DNA from 4 places in the Leucobacter aridicollis genome. Region 3 is predicted to be linked to each of the others. Evidence: predicted binding sites of a transcription regulator. Region 3 holds the regulator's gene; each other region holds the start of a gene.
The links. Region 3 encodes LexA, which represses DNA repair genes until DNA is damaged. Its sites were predicted from a motif close to TCGAACANNTGTTCGA; they were not measured.
Positions count from the first base shown of each region.

Region 1 (5,515 bases), 1.3 Mb from region 3:
TGCTGGCAGCACGCGCAGACGCACAGCAAGGCGCAATCATGGCGGTACTCGCAGGCAATGAAGAAGCCCCGACCGCCAGGGCGGCCGCAGTATCCCGGCCATGGCTTCGCAAGCAGATCGGCAAGTAGATGCTGCTCACGAGTATCCCATCCGTCACGCTCGTATCCCGAGCCGAAGCAGCCCCGCAGCTCGGATACACGGCAGCGACCCTTGGCGCAGTCATGTCCCGCAACGCAGACGCCTGGCCAGCGCCCATCGCCTGCAGGCTCAAGACCCGAGCGCTGCAGTACGACCTCGACGCGATGCTCGCCACGGCACAAGGCGACGAAACGCCGCTGTCCAGGAAACCAGCCACCGTGACCGGCGCCACAGGGCTCATCACCTGCCTCGAGTGCGGCATCGACATGCGCTCACTGGGCCGCCACCTCGTGGCAAAGCATGAGATGAACAGTGCAGAATATCGAGAAAAGTACGGGATGCCGCGCACCGCCGCACTGGAAGCACCCGGCACGCGTCGACGCAGGGTCAGGACCGCCCGCGCAGACCTTCAGGCAAGGCTCGACACGCTCGCCCCGTACCAGTCTGCCGGGCACCTCGCGGAGCTCCAGGTGAAAGGCGTCGAGAATCTTCGCGACAGCACAGCCAATCGGGCGGTCGTGAAGCAGCACCGTGCTCCCGTCCAGCGCAAAGGGGTCGCAGCCATGCGAGAGGCCCGAGCCAAAATCTTCGAGGCCAAGATCATTGAAGCCGGTTACACGTCGCTCGAGGACGCGATACGACAGACAGCGCACCTGAGTGGAAGCGGCGCAGCGAAGCGGATCGGTATCGGGGCGACCTCGGTCAGGCGGTGGCGTCAACGCCTCCTGTAGGCACTCGTGACACTGGTGGGGCGTACACTGTTCGAACAAACTTTCGGACAGGGGAAGTCATGACGCGCACCGACAAGACCAATGACATCGAACGCGAACGCATGCCATACGTGCAAATCGAGACAAACCTATCGGCCGTCAGGGGCGACACCAAAGCCCGGAGAGCGACAGCGATCATCGGCGAAATGCCGACCCTGTGTGCCAGTCAGAATTTGGAGCCGGTCCGTGAACATCGCCCATCGTCGTTCAGGATGGAGTCATAGCCTTGGTGCGGGTACTTGACCCCCAATCGCTTGGAATTCAAGACGACACTCGCACTCGCGGGTCCATTGCCCTCGTCGACTGCGTATCTTTCTACGCCTCATGCGAGCGCGTCTTTGAGCCAGCGCTCGACGGCCGCCCCATCATCGTGCTCTCCAACAACGACGGCTGCGTCGTCGCAGCCTCGCCCGAGGCGAAACAGATCGACCCCGACATCATGGGCAAACCGTGGTTCAAGATCGAAGCCTGGTCACGCATGGCCGGCGTCGTCGCCCGCTCAAGCAACTACGAGTTGTATGGATCCTTGTCGGCGCGCGTCATGGCAATCATCGGGAAGCACTCGGCCTGGCAAGAGGTGTACTCCATCGACGAATCCTTCATCGGTCTCACCGGTGAAGGATTCGAGCTCATCGCGACCGGTCAACGCATCCGGTCAGAAGTCATGCAGTCCACCGGCGTGCCAGTCCGGGTTGCGATCGGCGCCACCAAGACCCTGGCAAAAGTCGCGGCCCTCGGAATCAAGCGCACCCCGGAAATGAATGGTGTCTGCGACTTCAGCGCGTACACACCCGCGCAGCAGTCACGCATTCTCGCGTCGATCCCCGTCACGGATCTCTGGGGTGTTGCGTCACGCACTGGGAAGAAACTCGCAGCGCTCGGGATCTTCACCGCGAAAGATCTCCGAGACGCCGATGCCGCGCGGATCCGCAAACGCTTCTCCGTCGTGCTCGCCCGCACCGTGCTCGAGCTACGCGGGATCCCCTGCATCGAACTCGAAATGCAGCCACCCGCCCAGAAAGAACAACTGATCTTCTCCAGATCGTTCTCGAGGAAACTCACCAAGCCTGACGAAATGGCGCAGGTCACCGCCATGTACGCCCAGCGAGTCGGGCAACGCCTCCGAAAGCAGGGCTCGCTCGCCGGCATGATGCAGGTCTGGGCCGCGACCGGGTGGGCCGACGAGGGCACGCCCCCACACAGCACGAGCGTGACCGTGCGACTTCCCGCGCCGACGGATGATCCGATCGAGCTCGCGAGAGCGGCAGCGTTCATCCTCCCCAAGCTTTTCCCCAAAGAACTGCCCGGTGTGAGGTATGCGCGCCTCGGCGTCGTCCTGAACGACCTTCGCCCTGCGGCATCCACTCCAATGCTTGACCTCTTCAGCGCTGACGATCGCGAGCTCGGGGCAACGCTCGACGGCATCACCCAGAAACTCGGACGCGACGCGATCGGCGTCGGCGTCGGAGGATTGAAAACCCCGCCCGGTTGGGAGATGAAACGAGCAATGCTGTCCAAGCGGGCAACAACCGAATGGGACGAACTGTGTGAGGCGGCCGCGTAACCTTCAAGGGTGAAACGGCGGGCAACTTGCCAGTCCAAGATGTAGGCAAGCCCGCTTCGCGGTCTTGCGGAAAAGCGAGGGCTTGGTGACGTCCGTAGTCATCGACGTGTGCACGATGCCGAGATTCGCTGAGCCTGAAATTGGGGTGCGGGAATCATTGACGCCGCGAAACAGATGATCGAGAGTCAGCGGACGAAGAGGAGGCCTTAGCGGCTGAGCTCTCGCGAGCGAGAGGCGCCTTGAAGGGCGACTGGTCGTTGTCCTGACGCGGACAGTGAATGCAGTACGGGTTACGAACTCGCGGGAAGGAGGAGCTCTGGCCCGTCGCCGCGCAGAGGCGCGACCTCGTACTCGCGCAACTGCATGCTCAACGGCATAGACGCCTCAGCCACCGCGTCGAGAAGGAGCTGATCGCCAACGGTACCTGGGTCGAGCCAATCGCCAAGCAGCTCATCGGCAAGGAAGACCGGCATTCGGTCATGCAGCGGCTCCATCACCCCAGCGGACGCTCGAGTGAGTATCGTCGCGGTCAAATGCCATCCCTCATCATCGCCCGCGTCGGGCTCGTGCCACCACGAGTACAGCCCTGCCATGGGAATGATCGGGTCAGGGCCGAAGATCGCGTGCGGGATCCTCGAAGACTTCGGACCAGTCCACTCGTAGAACCCTGTCACCGGAATCACGCACCGCCGGTTCTTCACCGACGCTTTGAACGACGCCTTCTCAGCCGCTGTCTCGGAGCGCGCGTTGAAAGTCGGAAACTTGGTCTTGAGCTCCTTTGACCAGATCGGCACGAGCGACCAGTATGCGTACTCGAGGCGTTTCGTGCCGTCCTTGTGATCCGTAAACGCTGCAGGGATCGGCTGCGTCGGCTTGAGGTTCCAGGACGGCTCGTAGCCGGCGGGGCGCTCCCGCATCCAGTCAGCGAGCTCGCTGCCACTCGCGACCGCCATGTTCTCGTCGTAGTCGACGATGACTCTCCCACACATGTCACCAGGCTACGTCGATACGTGGCGGACGGAAACCCTGAGTATCGCGCGACCCGCGTCGTAGGCCTGCAGCGACGGGATCGCCGGGGGATTAGACAGTTTGAACATGCAGCATCGTCCATCCCTCGGGGACAAGTGCTGCAAGCTCGTCCCGGGTCGCTGCGGAGATCTCCTGTGTCTTGTCTCGACGGTGGTAGGTGCCTACTGCGGTGATCGTGCCCCCGGTTGCCGTCATCTTCACTGGAGCTTTCACGAGCTCAAATCCATCAGGGCGCTGCTCAGCGAGCTGTGAATGCACCTCCTCGAGCGACTCCCCGGCCACCTCAACCTCACGGACTTCCACCTGACGAATCGTCGCACGCAACATAACCCTGAGGATACCGGCTCGGCGCCGCACATCCCCGGGCCTCGGCAGAGTCCGGCTGCGCACCACGCGAGGGGGCAGGGCCCCCTCCCGCACCCCCTCACACCGCTTCGCGGAAGGCATCCGCTCCGCTCCTGCCAGAAGGTCACGCGCTCCGCGCGCGGCTCAGCAGGCTGCGCCTGCAATCCTTTTGCCGGGAAGCAAGCGACAGGATAGCGCCGCTCCGCCTCCACGCCAGCCGGCCGGGGATCTCTTCCGCAAGCTCCAGAGTTCTCCCGGGCGTCGCAGTCTCGCTCGTCTTCCGCTGCGCTTCAGCCGCGCGGTGTCTGCTCCTCCTGCTGGCGTTCCGGCTTCGCGTCACTGTCGGCGATTCTCGCCTCCCCGGCAAAAAGAAATCAGGGGGAGGAAACAACACGAGAAACACTCACAGAAAGAGACACACAATGACTTCCACGACCACCCCCGGAATCATCGAACACCTTGACCCGGCCACCCTGCTACTTGAAACGAACGTCCGAACGGACACCGCGATCAGCGACGCATTCCTTGAAAGCATCAAACAACTCGGAGTGCTCACCCCAATCCTGGGCCACCGCGTCGCCGACGGCACCGTGCAAGTACGTGCAGGCCAGCGGCGGACCACCGCAGCAATCCAGGTGGGCCTGGCAACCGTGCCCGTCTACGTCGTCAACGCTGCAGGCGCAGAAGCAGAGCGCATCATCGAGCAGCTCATCGAGAACGAGCAGCGCACCGAACTCACTGAAACTGATCGGATCGAGGCATGGAAGCAGCTCGAATTTGAGGGCCTCAGCGTCGCTCAGATCGCCAAACGCACCGGCACCAAGCGCGACCGAGTAAAGACCGGGCTGAACGTCGCGAAAGCCGAAACCGGTGCGGCACTAGTCGACCAAGGCGTCACCCTCGACCAGGCAGCAATCCTGATCGAATTCGCCGACGATGCCGAACTCACCGAAGAACTCACCGGCGCCGCCGTCAACGACCCGGACTACTTCCCGCACGCCGTCGAACGAGCACGACGCGACCGGCAAGAACGCATCGCCGCGCAGCCACACATCGACGCCGCGCGCGCAGCGGGCTACGAGATCCTTGAAGAAATCGGGTACTACGACGAAAGCCCGTACCCGCTGCACATTCTCCTGACCGCAACCGGAGAAACGGTGCGAAAGAGCGACGTGGAAGGCAAAGAAGGGATCGCTGTCTACATTCGTTGCTGGAACGGCGAACCTAGCATCCGCTACTACGTCACCGACCCCACAGCACATGGGTTCACCATCAACAACCAGTACGGCGGCCGCCCGGCCAAGGGGCCGATGACTGATGACCAGAAGTCCGAGCGCAAGCAGCTCATCGAGAACAACAAAGCATGGGATGCCGCCGAAACTGTCCGCCGTGAGTGGCTCGCCCAGTTCCTGTCACGAAAGGCGCTCCCCAAGAACACGGTCAACCTGGCCGCGTGGGCGCTCACGGAGAACATCTACTCGGTCGCGAACAACCTCAGCGACGGGCGCACGCTGGCCTGCGAACTCCTGGGCGTCAAGTCAGCCGGGAACCACCTCGCCGCACAGCCAGGAAAGGCCGGGAACGTGCTCCTCGCCGCAGTGATCGCGACACTCGAAAAGTCCACAAGCAGGCAGTCCTGGCGCTACCCCGACGAGCATGTCGCGCACTA
Region 1 is NZ_CP075339.1:112,121-117,635, forward strand. It holds gene KI794_RS00440 (hypothetical protein) at 1-128, shown strand, start outside; gene KI794_RS00445 (MucR family transcriptional regulator) at 129-869, shown strand; gene KI794_RS00450 (Y-family DNA polymerase) at 1,138-2,472, shown strand; gene KI794_RS00455 (SOS response-associated peptidase) at 2,763-3,461, opposite strand; gene KI794_RS00460 (hypothetical protein) at 3,553-3,828, opposite strand; gene KI794_RS00465 (ParB/RepB/Spo0J family partition protein) at 4,269-5,515, shown strand, end outside.
Region 1: KI794_RS00450 (Y-family DNA polymerase) is a predicted target of LexA. The motif match lies at 901-916, and genes of this name have one in related genera.

Region 2 (5,515 bases), 1.8 Mb from region 3:
CAAGTGCGAAGCTCATCGACGATACGGCCCCGCTCGCGCCCACGGTCGACTCGACCGATGGTGGCGTGGTGACCGGTACCGCCGAACCCGGATCGACGGTTGTCATTCGTGACCCAGATACGGGCGACGTGCTGTGCGAGACGACGGCTGACCCGACAACTGGTGCCTTTGCGTGTGGCTCGGCAGACCAGCCGCTTCCACCAGGCAAGCACGAGGTTGTCGCAGTGGACCCGGGAGGCAACGAGTCTCCGTCAACGCCCATTACAGTGGCAAAGCCCCCCGTCGTCGATTCGACTGATGGTGGTGTCGTGACTGGTGAGGGTGAGCCTGGTGACACGATCGAGGTGCGCGATCCCGATACTGGCGAGGTGCTGTGCTCCACCGTTGTGAAGCCTGACGGCACATTCGAGTGTGGCCCGATTGAGGGCGGCGGCGACCTGGAGGTCGTGCAGATCGATCCGGAGGGGAACGAGTCGGCCCCGATTGAGATCACGGTGACGAAGCCGCCGAAGGTTGACTCCACCGACGGTGGTGTGATCACCGGTGAGGGTGAGCCTGGTGACACGATCGAGGTCCGCGATCCCGATACTGGCGAGGTGCTGTGCTCCACCGTTGTGAAGCCTGACGGCACATTCGAGTGTGGCCCGATTGAGGGCGGCGGCGACCTGGAGGTCGTGCAGATCGATCCGGAGGGGAACGAGTCGGCCCCGATTGAGATCACGGTGACGAAGCCGCCGAAGGTTGACTCCACCGACGGTGGTGTGATCACCGGTGAGGGTGAGCCCGGCGACACGATCGAGGTCCGCGATCCGGACACGGGCGAGGTGCTGTGCTCCACCGTTGTGAAGCCTGACGGCACATTCGAGTGCGGCCCGATTGAGGGCGGCGGCGACCTGGAGGTTGTGCAGATTGACCCGGATGGGAACGAGTCGGCGCCGATTGAGATCACGGTGACGAAGCCGCCGAAGGTTGACTCCACCGACGGTGGTGTGATCACCGGTGAGGGTGAGCCCGGCGACACGATCGAGGTCCGCGATCCGGACACGGGCGAGGTGCTGTGCTCCACCGTTGTGAAGCCTGACGGCACATTCGAGTGTGGCCCGATTGAGGGCGGCGGCGACCTGGAGGTCGTGCAGATCGATCCGGAGGGGAACGAGTCGGCCCCGATTGAGATCACGGTGACGAAGCCGCCGAAGGTTGACTCCACCGACGGTGGTGTGATCACCGGTGAGGGTGAGCCCGGCGACACGATCGAGGTCCGCGATCCGGACACGGGCGAGGTGCTGTGCTCCACCGTTGTGAAGCCTGACGGCACATTCGAGTGCGGCCCGATTGAGGGCGGCGGCGACCTGGAGGTTGTGCAGATTGACCCGGATGGGAACGAGTCGGCGCCGATTGAGATCACGGTGACGAAGCCGCCGAAGGTTGACTCCACCGACGGTGGTGTGATCACCGGTGAGGGTGAGCCCGGCGACACGATCGAGGTCCGCGATCCGGACACGGGCGAGGTGCTGTGCTCCACCGTTGTGAAGCCTGACGGCACATTCGAGTGTGGCCCGATTGAGGGCGGCGGCGACCTGGAGGTTGTGCAGATCGACCCCGATGGGAACGAGTCCGCTCCGATCGAGATCACGGTGACGAAGCCACCGAAGGTTGACTCCACCGATGGTGGTGTCGTGACCGGTGAGGGTGAGCCTGGTGACACGATCGAGGTGCGTGACCCGGACACTGGTGAGGTGCTCTGCTCGACGACGGTGAAGCCTGACGGGTCGTTCGAGTGTGGCCCGATTAAGGGCGGCGGCGACCTGGAGGTTGTGCAGATTGACCCGGATGGGAACGAGTCGGCGCCGATTGAGATCACGGTGACGAAGCCGCCGAAGGTTGACTCCACCGACGGTGGTGTCGTGACTGGTGAGGGTGAGCCTGGTGACACGATCGAGGTCCGCGATCCGGACACGGGTGAGGTGCTGTGTTCCACGACGGTGAAGCCTGACGGCACCTTCGAATGTGGCCCGATCGGTGACGGCTCATTTGAAGTTGTGCAGATCGATCCAGACGGCAACGAGTCGGCCCCGGTGCAGGTCATCGTGGATACAACTCCGCCGGCGCCCCCAGTTGTCAACCCGACTGACGGCAAGACTGTCGGCGGCACCGCTGAGCCGGGGTCAACAGTGACAGTGAAGGATAAGGACGGCAACGTCGTCTGTGAGACTGTCGCAGCGGCAGATGGCAAGTGGAGCTGCACGCTCGAGCCACCTGTGCAGCCGGGCACGTCACTGTCAGTCACCGCTACGGATTCGCACGGCAACGTTTCGGAGCCGACAGTGATCCAGGTCGGCAGCCCCTGGATGGAGCTGTCAGCCAAGACGCTGAAGCGCGGCGAGACTCTCGTCATCACTGGCCACTGGTTCGCGCCTGGCGAGAGTGTCGCGGGGTCGATCAAATCTGAAACCGTCGAGCTCGGTACTCAGGTCGCGAACGAGAACGGCGAGGTTGTGTTCGAATTCAAGATCCCAGCTGACTTCGAACTCGGCGACCACACCGCGTTCCTTGACGGGGCAGACTCCGAGCTCCTGCAGCTCCCGTTCGAGGTTGTTGCGGTGACGCCGCCGAAGCCTGACCCGGGCCTGCCGGGCACTGGCGGACAGCTGCCGTTCATCGGCGGCGCGGCGGCACTCCTGCTTCTCGCAGGCGGCGCGACTGCTCTCATCCTCCGGAGGCGGTCGGGTGCACGGGAATCGGCCTAGGAAGTAAGATGCGCAGCGTCGGAACACTGTTCCGACGCTGCGCATCTTGCTGCCAGTGGGGGAGCGGGTCGCCACTCACCGCGGCCGCGCGCGTGCTGGTTACGCGATGACGCTGCGGTCGAACGCGTCGACGCTGATGCCCTGTTCGAGCACCTGCTTCGACCATTCCTTGGCAGAGTGCAGGCTGTGATCTCGGTAGTTGCCGCAGCTCTCGGCGGTGGTGCCAGGCACGTCTTCCCACTCGACCTTCTCGACGAGGTCGGTCAGCGAGGACTTGATAGCCGACGCGACCTCCGCTGAGCTTGGCTCACCCCACACGATCATGTGGAAGCCCGTCCGGCAGCCGAAGGGCGAAATGTCGATGAGGCCGTCGAACCGTGTGCGCAGGAGCGCGGCGATTGTGTGCTCGATGGTGTGGAGACCGGCTGTCGGGATCTCGCCGGCGTTTGGCTGCACGAGGCGAATGTCAAAGTTCGAGATCGCGTCGCCCTTCGGGCCGCGTTCGACGCCGATGAGTCTGACGTACGGCGCGAGCACCTTCGTGTGGTCAAGGGCGAAACTCTCTACTGCGGCAAGCTCAACGTCACTCATGCCGCAAGTGTAGCCTCGCGGGTGGGGCGCGCAGCCGAATGTGACGCGCAGCTACGGGGCGACCGGAGTAGCACCCAGGAGGTGGGAACGCACATGCCCCGCCGATCCGGTCAGGATCGACGGGGCATTTCAAGCGGTTGCGCGGCTACGCGGCTGCGTCGCTACACGACCGGTGGTTGATCGGCTCGACTACGCGGCGCGGCTGAGCGCGATGCGCGCGTTGGTGCCGGCTGCTTCGACAGCGACGTCCCAGCCTGCCTTGTCCAGTCGGACGAGGTCACGGCGGGCGTCTGCGAGTGTGTCGGTCTCGACAACGTAGAGCGTGCGGCCCGCGCTGCGGTACACGGAGCGGTGTTGTGCCCACGCGGGAATCCGCATCTTTGCGCCTTCGCCGAGCGAGTGGTACGGAGTACGCGGCGCTGGGCGGATGGGGGTGATGTTCTGCGTATGCATAGTGATAGGTCCTTTCGAAGCCGCGTAGTCGTCATGACGAGCGGCGGTAATGAGCACGCTGTGCTGAGTGCAGACACATGTGCGTGCTTGGCCTCGATTGAGGCGGTCGATCCATGCGGATCTTGGTGAGCTGCTGCGCACTTCGCTGGAATGAAGACTGGCCCTGCACTGGACGAAATCGCGGTCGCTTGCAAGCTCTGTTGAATATCTTAGAACAAGTCTTCGAAAAACACCAGTGATGATTTCGCTTCGCTTGCGCAGCCCGCGCAAATCAGCGGCTGACTTTGCGCGATAGCCTTGGTTTCCGGGGCTTGCGATCGCGCCTGAGAGCACCGCTCGAAGCCCCCGCGCTGCAGCGTTTCGCCGCTTTGACTATGAGGAGACTTCATGACAGCCAACCGTACCTTGCTCGTGTTTGCCCACGGTGACGAGGCGTCTGCCTTCGCTGACGTGCCGCACCTGGTGACCGGCGTCGGCAAGATCAATGCTGCTGTGTCGCTCGCCAAGGAGCTTAGCGTCGGCGACGTGGGGCGCGTCGTCGTGCTCGGAACCGCAGGCGTCGTTGGGGAGGACACAGATCGGCTGTCTCTCGACACTGTGTACCAGGTGACCGCGCTCGTGCAGCACGACTTTTCGTTGCCGTCTGCGACTCTCATTCCGGGTGGGGATGTGCTGCTTGAGGAGACCGCCACCATGGCGACTGGGGACCAGTTTGTGAAGGACGACGCGCAGCGTGCCCACATTGCCGGCCTCGGTGCTCAACTCGTCGACATGGAGGGGTATGCCTACGGGGCACTGTGCGCCCGGTTTGAGGTGCCGCTGCAGGTGTTTAAGGTTCCGTCCGACTTTGCTGACAGCTCGACTACCGACGAGGAGTGGGACGAGATTGTTTTCACGAAGAGCCGCCAGCTGCGCGCGTTCTGGGAGGACCGTCTGCGCTAGGCGCCAAACCGCACGCCCATATGCGGGTTCCACGGCTGCCTGGTCCGCGAGGGCTGGCACCCGGTCAAGCGGTCATGCGTGCAACTGGTTGGGGGCGAGTGGGCGCAGTTCGACCCGATGCGCGCCGCAGCGAGCGCAGCGCACGTAGCGCACGATGCCCTCTGACGTCGAATGGTGCGACTCCGTGCGCCACGAGTGTTCGTGTGCGCGGCGGGCTTGTTCGGCTGTGTGCGAGGTCTGTGGGGCGCCTGAGCCGTTGGCGACAGGTTGAGTGCCAGGTTCGGCGGAAGTCGCGTGCGGGGTGGTACCGGGCTGGCGAGTGATTGGTGCGGTGGTGCTCATGAGACAAGCGTGATGTAATGCCCTTATGCATCTCAACCCTTACGGCACCTACGCTGTGCTGCTCGCGGCTTCGCTCGCCAACGACTGGCCGGTGGATCGCTCAGGGATCGAGGAGCGAACGCGCGAGTTCGGCATGACGATGCGCTTCGCCGTGGATGACGGAGACCATGCAGCGGTACGTGCCGTGATCGATGAATGGCTCAGAGTTGTCGACGCCGAGAACCCAGAGCGCCGCGCCGAGATTCTCAATCGGCAGATGGCCGACGCGGCCGCGTTTCCGCAGCTCGTGAACCACGACGGCGAGGGCTGGCACCTCCACTACCGCGACGACAGGCAATCACTCCCAGGGGTACTGCGCTCAGTGATCCCTGTCGGAACGGCCCTGCATCTCACGACGCGCGGAGTCACCCGACTTGGACGATGCGCGGCGGAACCGTGCA
Region 2 is NZ_CP075339.1:612,675-618,189, forward strand. It holds gene KI794_RS02655 (Ig-like domain-containing protein) at 1-2,747, shown strand, start outside; gene KI794_RS02660 (S-ribosylhomocysteine lyase) at 2,847-3,338, opposite strand; gene KI794_RS02665 (hypothetical protein) at 3,528-3,791, opposite strand; gene KI794_RS02670 (phosphorylase family protein) at 4,179-4,733, shown strand; gene KI794_RS02675 (hypothetical protein) at 4,806-5,075, opposite strand; gene KI794_RS02680 (CGNR zinc finger domain-containing protein) at 5,101-5,515, shown strand, end outside.
Region 2: KI794_RS02670 (phosphorylase family protein) is a predicted target of LexA. The motif match lies at 4,002-4,017, and genes of this name have one in related genera.

Region 3 (5,515 bases):
GGGATTCGCGTCCACACGAGCGCGAGCAGCAGCAGTGGAACTGTCATTCCGGCGGCGTAGAGCAGCATCGTGAACCCGCCCATGAGCGCATTGCCGCCGAACGCTGCCATCGCGAGAACCGCGCCGAAGATCGGCCCGGCGCATCCGCCGGCAAGACCGTACACCGCGCCAAGCGCGTACACCGATGCGACCGAAGTCCCCTTCGCACTCTGCTGACGGGTGAGGGCCGGAAGCGGAACTCCAAGCAGCATCACCGCCCCCAACACGATCACGAGCACGAGCACCCAGGTCATGATGCCGTTCCGGTGCGCGACCACCCACGCGCCGAGGGTGCCCGCCAGCAGACCGAGTGGCACGAGCGCAGTCGCGAGCCCGAGAAAGAAGCCGCCTGTACGTGAGAACAGTTCTCGCGGACTGTGGAACGCGTAGGCGAAGAACGCCGGCAGCACCATCACCGAGCAGGGGCTGAGAAGCGCGAGAGTTCCGCCAAGTAACGCGCCGAGCAGGCTCAGATCCATGCGGAGCCGTTACTTCTTGGCGGCTTCGATGGCAGCGTCAAGCTGTGCCCGGAACGTCTCTACCGGCTGCGCGCCAGACATGACCTGGCCGCAGCCAGTGGTCGCGAAGAACGGCACCCCGGTCACACCGATCGACTGCGCTTCCGCGGTGTCCTTGCGCACGGCATCTTCGAACTTTCCACTCTCGACGTCAGCAGTGAACGCTGGGATGTCTTTCACGCCGACATCCTTCGCGAACGAGACAAGCGTGTCGACTGTGAGCTCACCGTTGGCGTCATGCGCGCTCTCGGGCGCGTGGTAGACGGCATCGTAGAACTCAAAATACTTGCCCTGCTCCCCCGCCGCGCGCGAGGCGGCCGCGATGAGGATCGAGTTCTCGCCGCCGACGAGCGCCGCGTCGTGGATCTCGAGCCGGACCTTGCCGGTCTCGACGTACTCTTCGATCAGCACGGGCAGCGTGTCTCGCGAGAAGGAGCCGCAATACGGGCAGCGGAAGTCTGTCCACTCGTGCAACACGACCGGCGCATCGATGTCGCCGAGCGCTCTCGGGTCGTTGGGATCGAGGCGATCGACAACCGGGCAGGTATCGGCCGTCTGCTCTCCGTCGTTTCCGGCGCCCTCTGCCCCAGCACCTTGACCGGTGGTTGAGCCGCTCGCCCCGGAGCCCCCGGTCGTTCCTTGCAGCCCCTGAGCACCGAGGGCTGCAACAAGCAGCAATGCGACGGCAGCGAGGATGACTGTCGCCAAGCGCATGCGACGGTAGCGGCGTTCAAGGGAAGGGCGGTCGAGCGACTCGATGGGCTGAGGCATGCAACCGAGCCTAACTGGCTTTCCCGATAGTTTTGCCGTTAAACCTTTGGTGCCCGCAGCATCCGACCGCATTCGCTGCCAGCCTGGATCACCTAGACAGCGCCTGCCGGGCCAAACTCTGTGATCGCCGCGATAACAGCGGACGTTTCTTCAGCTGTACCAGCAGTGATGCGGACGTGGCCGGCTATCCCGAGGTCGCGAACGAGAATGCCTTGGGCGCGAAGGCGTTCAAATACCTCGCTTGGATCGGCGAATCCACCGACGAGCAAGAAGTTCGAGCCCGACTCGTGGACAACGTATCCGAGGCCGGTGAGCGCACCTGCCAGCCGGTCTCGCTGGGCGCGAATTTCGTCGACGGTGGCGAGCATCGCGTCGGCGTGCTTCACAGCAGTAGTCGCAGCGGCCTGTGTCAGGCCGGAGAGGTGGTACGGGAGCCGAACAAGGCGGAGCGCGTCAACGATGGCGCTGTCTGCAGCAAGATAGCCAAGTCGGACCCCCGCGAAGGCGAAGGCCTTGCTCATCGTCCTGCTGACAATCAGACGGTGGCGGCCTTCGAGCAGCGAGATTGCGGTCTCGTTCTCGGTGTCGAACTCCTTGTAGGCCTCGTCGACGATGAGGATGCCATTGAACGCGTCGTATGCCGAGAGGATCGTCTCAAGCGCCATCGGGGTGCCTGTGGGGTTGTTTGGAGCGCAGAGCACGACGATGTCGGGTTTGTGCTCGGCAATCGCCGAGACAACGAGCTCGGGGGTCACGGTGTAGTCAGCATTGCGGGGAACTCCGATCCACCCGGTGTCGGTACCGTCGGCAAGCAACGGGTACATCGAGTAGGTGGGAGTGAAGCTCATCAGTGTGCGACCGGGACCACCGAACGCCTGCAGGATCTGCTGGAGCACTTCGTTCGAGCCGTTCGCCGCCCACACCTGTTCGGGGGTGAGGCGGTGGCCGAGGTAGTCGGCGAGTGCCTCGCGCAGCCCGATGAACTCGCGGTCTGGGTAGCGGTTGACGTTGCGCAGCGCGGCAGCAAGCGCCTCCGTCGCTTCCGCGATGAAGGCCTCGGGAAGCGGGTGCGTATTCTCGTTCACGTTGAGACTCACAGGGACCGCAGCCTGCGGTGCACCGTACGGGGTCTTACCGACGAGATTGTCACGGAGAGGGAGATCGCTCAATTCAGCCACCTCTTTAGTCTACTCAGCGGCCACCGACGATTCCTCGGCCACGAAAGAAAGAGCACCAACTGCGCCGGGCAACTGCCAGCTACGAGAGGTCGGACGCCGGGAAGGTCGCCTCGTCGCCCGCGAAGCGCAGAGGAACAGCAATCGCATCGCCGGCTTGCAGGTCTGCTGCCTGCATCTGATTCAGACGCTGAATTTCTGCCACCACGTCGCGGGGGTCTGCGGTCGGCTCCAGCGCGGAAGCAATACTCCACAGCGAGTCGCCGGACTGCGCCACAACGTATGGAAACTCCTGCGAGCTTGCCGCGCCGTTGGCGACCGCGCCCGGGGCCGCGAACGACGCCGCGACGCCAAGCGCCCCAGCAATAAGAATGGTGGCAAGACCCCCAAAGACCACGCGCCCGCGGCGAGTCAGCTTGAGCCGGGTCTTGGGCGCGGCTGCGGTCGGGGAAAAGACAGCGCGCACGCCGGCCCGGTCTGCATCGATGCGGGGGCCCATTGCGGTGACAGTTGCTGTAGCAGTCATGAGGGGTTCCTCTCTTGAGAGTGTTCGAACAAATACCGTTCGGTCGAACATCTATTTCGAATATATCTTCGAATGAACGATTTCGCAAGGCAAGAATTCGAAGAAGTTTGACGCGAATCCGCGCGACACTCGAACAAATGTTTGCCTCGCCTCGAACATCCGAGCTAGGGTTCGAACAGTGCCCTCACCTAACCAGTGACCACCGACATTCACCGTTTCTCCGTGAATAGCAGCCCGACTCCAGCGGCCAATCGGCCGCGATCCCAGACTCGAGAGGACGAGCCATGAGCGATCTGGCCTCACCCCCACAAAAGCCGTTGACCGAAAAGCAGCAGGCGATCCTCGAGTTCATCGCGCGCTCCGTTGAGTCACGGGGCTACCCGCCGAGCATGCGCGAGATCGGCGACGCCGTCGGACTCTCGTCACTGTCGAGCGTCACACACCAGCTCAGCCGCCTCGAGCTCGGGGGCTACATCCGGCGCGACCCTAACCGCCCACGCGCGCTCGAGATCCTCGTCGAGCTCGCGGTCACGAGCAGCGCCATCGCAGACGCGCCGGCCACGGAGACCCAGGAGACCGCATACGTTCCGCTGGTGGGTCAGATCGCCGCAGGCGTTCCGATCACCGCCGACCAGCAGGTCGAGGAGGTCGTACCGCTCCCCCGCCAGCTCGTGGGCGACGGCCAGCTATTCATGCTGAAGGTTGTCGGAGACTCGATGATTGACGCTGCGATCTGCGACGGCGACTTCGTCGTCGTTCGCCAGCAGCGCGAGGCCGACAACGGAGACATCGTCGCCGCCATGCTCGATGGCGAAGCAACCGTGAAGGTATTCAGGCGGCGCGACGGCCACACATGGCTACTGCCCCGAAATAGCGCTTTCGAGCCGATTCTTGGCGACCATGCCGAGGTACTCGGGAAGGTCGTCGCGGTCTTCCGCTCCGTCTAACTCGCACGCCCAAGGTGATCGCGTCGACGATGTAGCTTTCGGGTCGACGAGGCCACCCGCAGTGACCCTGCCCAGTCTCGGACCGCTCCGATCCCGATGGTCTCGAGCACCCCAACCTTCACGCACCACAGCACGCAATCCTGCCGCTGCTCGGTGTAACCGCTAGAGTTCGGGGGCCTCACCGCCAGGGCTGAAGAAGCATTCAGAAGCCGACGACAACCGGATCTGGTCCGGAGCAAACCCTGTAGCGACACGAACTGTTGTGCCTGTTTCTGGATCGGTGATCCCTAACCTGTGTTGCCGGAACACGTCAGGATCTGAATGCGTTTCGTAGCCGGCCTTTGTGAAGTGGTCTTCAAAGTCCTGGATGATTGCGTCGGTATCAGTGCCTGCAGCGACGGTGATCACTGCGTCACCATGCCACCGATACCAGCTCCTCTGACATACAGATAACTCACCCGTTCCGGCCTGCGCAAACTTCACAAAGACACCTTCAGGCGTCGCGCCTGCGAGCTCACGCTCCATTGATTGAGTCGCGGCCTTCACCTCCGCAAAAGACGGACGCTCCGCGGGTTGCGCACACCCTGCGAGGGCGAGCAACCCGACGAGGAGACCGATGACGCTTTGCGGTTTCATTGGCGTTAGATGCTTAGAAGTCGCCGCCGCGGTAGACGCCTTCGGGGAGCACGAAGCACTCAGACGCTGAATCAATGTCAATATGGGTCGGCTCAAGGCCTTCCCCAACGATGATGCGTATCGTGGTTTCCGGGTCTTTCACCGCTATTTTGTAGTGCCCATTGAGGCTCAACCGGTTACTCGTAGCGTACTCCGTACTTTCATAATGGGTTTCGATGTCGCGAACGATCGCTTCGATGTCGGTGCCCTTAGCAACGGTGACGGTCATGCCGCCGAACCAGCTGTCCGCCCCGTCTCCGCAAGACATGAGCGTCCCTGTGTCTACTTGGTAGACGTTGACGATGACGTCTTTGGGTATCAGTTCAGCGATTTCACGTTCCATTTCCTGGGTAGCCGCTTTTGCTTCCTGCCACGTCAGTTTTGTGTCCACTTTTGGCTCCTTCTGTGAGGCCGCCGTGAGCGATGAGCACCCGGTCAGGCTCAGTACCCCCGCAACGAGCATCAAACCAAATACACGTTTCATGTTCATCGTTCGAGGGCCTCCTTCAACGTATCAAGCACGTCTTGGTTATCATCTTTGGCAGTGGCGATGAGGTTGTGGTTGTCCATGAGTTCACCCAGGCTGGGGTCGAATTCGCCGTAGCCTGGGTACACCAGGCTCGTGAACGCGGGGTCCCTTCGTGGATATCTTCCCTCACCGACGTAGCCTTCTCGCTGCGCACGCGTCAAAATGTCTTCGTAGGAAACGTCAAGGTATCCGGTTGTAGCCGTGGGTTCCCAATCAGGGAGCATCCAGGCTCCTGCGAGCGAGATCACGGTGTTGTAGCGGGCACCCGCGACCTCAGAACTCGTGAGGTTCGCGAGTCCCCAACTGTGGCCGGCCCCCATCTGTTTCACCCCAGA
Region 3 is NZ_CP075339.1:2,411,862-2,417,376, forward strand. It holds gene KI794_RS10845 (cytochrome c biogenesis CcdA family protein) at 1-518, opposite strand, end outside; gene KI794_RS10850 (DsbA family protein) at 528-1,328, opposite strand; gene KI794_RS10855 (histidinol-phosphate transaminase) at 1,421-2,506, opposite strand; gene KI794_RS10860 (LysM peptidoglycan-binding domain-containing protein) at 2,586-3,029, opposite strand; gene lexA (transcriptional repressor LexA) at 3,314-3,976, shown strand; gene KI794_RS10870 (hypothetical protein) at 4,139-4,612, opposite strand; gene KI794_RS10875 (hypothetical protein) at 4,626-5,141, opposite strand; gene KI794_RS10880 (hypothetical protein) at 5,138-5,515, opposite strand, start outside.

Region 4 (5,515 bases), 500 kb from region 3:
CGCCCGGCGCGTGGGCCTTCTCGAGGTAGCCTCGCGCAACGGCCGCAGCAGCGCCTGAGGCAGTCAGCTTCGTCATCTTCTCGGCGAACTTTGTGCTCTTCTGAGGAATTGCCTTCGCGGCGCCCGGCTCGGCCCCGGGCACGAGGGCAGCGAGCGTGCGCGCGTCGAGCTCGTCAACTGCCCGTTGTGGATCGAGCACCCGGACGATCTGGGCGCGCTTGCTCTTTCTCTTGCCGGCGCGCTCGTCCTCTTCAAGCCTAGTCGCCCCGAGCACCGCCAGGTGGATGATCTCCGCGGCCGCCGGCGCAGCGGCGCCTCCGCCAAAGACCGGAGCAGCGAGCAGCGGCGGGAGACTCGTGGGAACGTCGTACTGGGGCACGATGGTTCCCCGAGCAGTGCTGCGCTTGCCTCGGAAGCGCGCGACGCTGATCCCGCCCGCGACCGCTGTCGCCAGACCGGCCCCTCCGATAATGATCGGCATGCCGTCGAGCGCGAAGTTTGGCAGGCGCTGTGGCGGCTGCGCGACGGCGCCTGGTGTGAGTCCGATTGCGACGGTGACGCCTTCCCGCGGGCCGAGCGGGAGATCGGAAACGCGGATCGGATCCGCCTCGGTACCGGAGCCGGTCATGGCGCACTCGGCCGTGCTTTTGGGGGGCCCGAAGTAGCACCTGCCGTTGCCGTCGAGGCTCGGCGCTATGGCGTCGGAAAACGACACCTCGGCGCTGAAGTTGGCGACGGGCTGCACGTGTTCGAAGTCGAGGAGGTCCCAGTAGAACTCGTCCGCGGCGCCGTCATCGCGGGGGAGCACGACGTCGGAGAGCGTGTAGCTCAGTACGTACGTTTGGGGGCCGTGCACGTAATTGTCGTCGCCGACAAGTACGATGCGGAAGCCATCCTCATCGTCGACCTCGAACGGCACGGGCGTGCCCCCGGCGTCGGTGACCGTGAAATCGCGCGGATCCGTCGAGGCGCGTTCATAGTTGATCGGGATCCCGCGGACGATGCCCCGGTTCTGGTCGGTCTCGGGGAAGCGTGGACTGATGGTTTCGGTCACCGTTGCAACTGCGCGGCCCGCATCGTCCACTCCGACTTCGGCGTCGACGTGCCACGAGTCGTACGAGAAGTCGTCGACGTCCGCGAAGGCGGGGCTTGCCGCAAGCGTCGGAACGGCGAGTAGACCCGTGGCGGCGAGTACGAGCGAGCTTGTCCGCAGAAATTTTCGCATATCGTCGAGGTTACGCTAAACTGTTCCCATGCTGTTCGGCTCGCTTCTTCTTAGCTGCCGCGACGAGTCCTCGACTTCGAACTAATTCAGTCTCAGGCCTTCCTCGTCGCGGTGTTTGTGTTTGGCTGAGCGAACGAAACGAAGAAGGAAACGTCATGAAGAACATGCAGCAGCCCTCCGGTATGCCAATCCACCGCTACCGTCCGTACAGCGAGATCATTCCCGTTGAGCTGCCCGATCGCACCTGGCCGACGAAGCAGATCACTGAGGCGCCACGCTGGTGCGCCGTGGACCTCCGCGACGGCAACCAGGCGCTTATCGATCCCATGAGCCCCGAGCGCAAGCGGGTCATGTTCGACCTGCTCGTGCAGATGGGCTACAAGGAGATCGAGGTCGGGTTCCCATCGGCGAGCCAGACCGACTTTGACTTTGTTCGCCAGCTCATCGAAGAGAACGCGATCCCTGACGACGTTACGATTCAGGTGCTCACTCAGGCGCGCGAGCACCTCATCACCCGCACCTACGAGTCGCTTGTCGGCGCGAAGCAGGCGATCGTGCACCTGTACAACTCGACCTCCATCTTGCAGCGCGATGTGGTGTTCCGCTCAGACCGCGAGGGCATCAAGCAGATCGCCGTCGAGGGAGCCAAGCTCTGCCGTGCGGCTGAGCACATCTGCGAAGACACAGATATTTACTATGAGTACTCTCCTGAGTCGTACACGGGCACAGAGCTCGAATACGCTGCGGAGGTCTGCAACGCCGTGCTCGAGGTGTTTGAGCCGACCCCAGAGCGCAAGGTCATCATCAATCTGCCCTCGACAGTTGAGATGGCGACGCCGAACGTCTACGCCGACTCGATCGAGTGGATGGGGCGCAACCTGAACCACCGTGAGAACGTCATCCTGTCGCTGCATCCCCACAATGACAGGGGCACGGCGGTTGCCGCGGCAGAGCTCGGCTACATGGCTGGCGCCGATCGCATCGAGGGGTGCCTGTTTGGCAACGGTGAGCGAACCGGTAACGTCGACCTCGTCGCGCTCGGCATCAACATGTTCACCCAGGGTATCGACCCGCAGATCGACTTCTCCCGCCTTGACGAGGTTCGCCGCACTGCCGAGTACTGCAACCAGCTGCGCGTCCCCGAGCGGAGCCCGTGGGCGGGTGACCTCGTCTACACCGCGTTCTCCGGCTCACATCAGGACGCGATCAAAAAGGGCTTCGAGCGTATGCAGGCTGACGCCGACGCCGCAGGCGTCTCGATCGATGAGGTCGAGTGGGCAGTCCCGTACCTGCCAGTTGACCCGAAGGATCTCGGTCGCTCGTACGAAGCCGTCATTCGCGTGAACTCCCAGTCAGGCAAGGGAGGCGTTGCCTACCTGCTGAAGACGGACCACTCGCTCGACCTGCCGCGCAGGCTGCAGATTGAGTTCAGTGCCGTGGTGCAGGGTGTCACCGACTCCGAGGGTGGCGAGGTCTCAAGCGATGCCATCTGGACAATTTTCCAAGACGAGTATCTGCCCTCGACAGGGGTCGACGGCGTCGAGCGCTGGGGGCGTTACGAGCTGTTCCGCACGTCAAGCGTCAGCGCTGGCGACGGTGTCACGAACCTCACCGTCGAATACCGTGACGGTGACGAGCAGCGCGAAGAAACCTCCCAGGGCAACGGGCCCGTCGATGCGTTCATTAATTCCCTGAACGATTCTGGTCATGCCGTCACGCTGTTTGATTATGTCGAGCATGCGATGAGCGAGGGTGGTGACGCTGTCGCAGCCGCCTACGTTGATCTCGAGGTTGACGGCCAGCGCCTGTGGGGCGTCGGTATCGACCCTGACACGAGCCGTGCGACGTTGAAGGCAATCGTGTCTGCAGTGAACCGTTCGGTCCGCAACTCAGCTGCGCAGCGCGAAGCGGTTTCCGCTTAGCTCCCTCGGTGCAGAACCCCGCTGCCCCACCCTATTCGCACATATGTTCGAATTTGCGGTGTGGCGCAGCGGGGTTTGTGCGTCATCCCCATAGGCTTGGCGTGTGATTGCTTCGTTACGCGGTGAAGTGCTGGCCTCTGGTGCCGGCTGGGTAGTGCTTGGTGTTGGCGGTGTCGGCATGCGTGTTGAGGTGCCGAGCGGTCGCATGGCGCAGCGCACACCGGGGGAGCAACTCTTCTTGCACACCTCGCTTGTTGTGCGCGAGGATTCGCTCACGCTCTACGGCTTCGAGACCGAGGCGGAGCTCGCGACATTCGGGTTCTTGATCGGCGTCTCGGGAGTCGGGCCCCGATCCGGCCTCGGCGTGCTCTCTGAGCTGTCGCCGGGCGAGATTGTTCGCGCAGTCACCGCCGAAGACGATAAGCCGTTTCGCAAGGTGTCTGGGATCGGCCCGAAGACCGCAAAGCTCATCACTGTTTCGCTCGCTGGCAAGCTGAGCGCGCTCGCGTTCGAGGACGCCGGCGAGGAGGCGGTGGTTGCCGCCCCGGACGAAGCGCTGATCGAAGCCGTCACCGAGGGCCTGCAGGGACTCGGCTGGAGCGAGGGTGAGGCCCGTCAGGCGGTGAGTGATGCCCGTGACGCCGGCGCCGAGATGACGAACGCGCAACTGCTACGAGCTGCGCTCACTCTGCTGCAGCGGGGGCGCCGATGAGCGCGCCAATGTCCGGGGAGCTCTCACCCCAGGCGCTGCCAACCGAGGTGAGCTACGAGGGCGCGCTCCGGCCAGGATCGCTCGCCGAGTTTGTCGGACAAGAAAAGGTTCGTGAGCAGCTCGGCCTGCTCCTCGGGGCAGCCCAGATTGACGGCCGCACGCCCGACCATATTTTGCTTGCCGGGCCGCCGGGCCTTGGTAAGACAACTCTGTCGATGATCGTGGCGACCGAGCTCGGGGTGCCGCTCCAGCAGACGTCTGGCCCCGCGATCCAGCACGCAGGTGATCTCGCTGCGGTGCTATCGGCACTCACGCCCGGTGAGGTGTTGTTCATCGATGAGATTCACCGAATGGCACGCAGCGCCGAGGAGATGCTCTACCTTGCGATGGAAGACTTCAAAGTCGACATCATGGTTGGTAAGGGCGCAGGGGCAACGTCGGTTCCGCTCGAGCTTGCCCCCTTTACCCTTGTCGGTGCGACGACGCGAGCTGGCCTGCTGCCGAATCCGCTGCGCGACAGGTTCGGGTTTACCGCGCACCTCGAGTACTACGCCACCTCTGAGCTGGAGGGGGTACTGAGCCGCGCCGCGGGACTACTCGACTTTCCGCTCCACGATGCCGGAGTCGTCGAGATCGCCGGGCGCTCGCGCGGGACGCCGCGCATCGCGAACAGGCTTCTGCGTCGAGTGCGGGACTACACGCTGGTGCACGGCACCCAGCCCGACGAGCGTTCTGTTCGGGCCGCGCTCTCGCTGTATGACGTCGACGAGCACGGGCTCGACAGGCTCGACCGGGAGGTGCTGCGAATCATCGTCGAGCGCTTTGCTGGCGGACCGGTCGGGCTCTCGACTCTGGCGGCCTCGGTCGGGGAAGAGGCTGAGACGATCGAATCCGTTGTCGAGCCGTTCCTCATGCGGGCTGGCCTTATTGCAAGGTCCCCGCGTGGCCGTATCGCGACCTCGCTCGGGTGGGCGCATCTGGGGATCGCCCCACCATCCCCGTAGGGTGCTGGCGCTCGCAGGAAACCCCGCTAGACTTGTGCAGTCCGTGCGTGTTCAAGGGCGCGCTCACTAACTTTGGAAGGGTCTCCGCCTCATGGATCCGATGACACTCATCATGCTTGGCCTCGTCGCCGTGCTCATTTTCTTCATGTTCCGCAACAGCAAGAAGCGCCAGGCGCAGATGGCAGAGATGCAGAACAACATGCAGCCGGGTGCAGAGGTCATGCTTCAGTCAGGGATCTACGGCACCATCGTTTCTGTCGATGAGGAAGAGAACCGCGTCACCGTGCAGAGCGGCACGAGCACGCTCGTTGTCCACCGCAACGCTGTCGGCCAGATTGTGACCCCCGCAGATGCACCCGTTGAGGAGAACGAAGCAGCGACGCTCGCTCCCGACGACGACCCAGAGTTTGGCGAGCGCTTCGCTGCGGCTGATGACGCAGCGACTGAGGCAGAGTCGACAGTTGATTCGGCAACTGATTCGGCAGTCGATTCAACAATCGATGCAGCGACAGATCTCGGCGGTGCAACCACCGCTGAGAAGCGCGACGACAAGAACTCCGACAAGGAGTAAGGACCCTCCGGTGTGATGCTTCACACCGTTATCTGAAAGCGAGACAGCTGTCTTGGCGAAATCATCCGTCGCGCCCGCGGT
Region 4 is NZ_CP075339.1:1,907,516-1,913,030, reverse strand. It holds gene KI794_RS08575 (DUF2207 family protein) at 1-1,225, opposite strand, end outside; gene leuA (2-isopropylmalate synthase) at 1,381-3,147, shown strand; gene ruvA (Holliday junction branch migration protein RuvA) at 3,251-3,859, shown strand; gene ruvB (Holliday junction branch migration DNA helicase RuvB) at 3,868-4,863, shown strand; gene yajC (preprotein translocase subunit YajC) at 4,955-5,434, shown strand; gene secD (protein translocase subunit SecD) at 5,487-5,515, shown strand, end outside.
Region 4: ruvA (Holliday junction branch migration protein RuvA) is a predicted target of LexA. The motif match lies at 3,183-3,198, and genes of this name have one in related genera.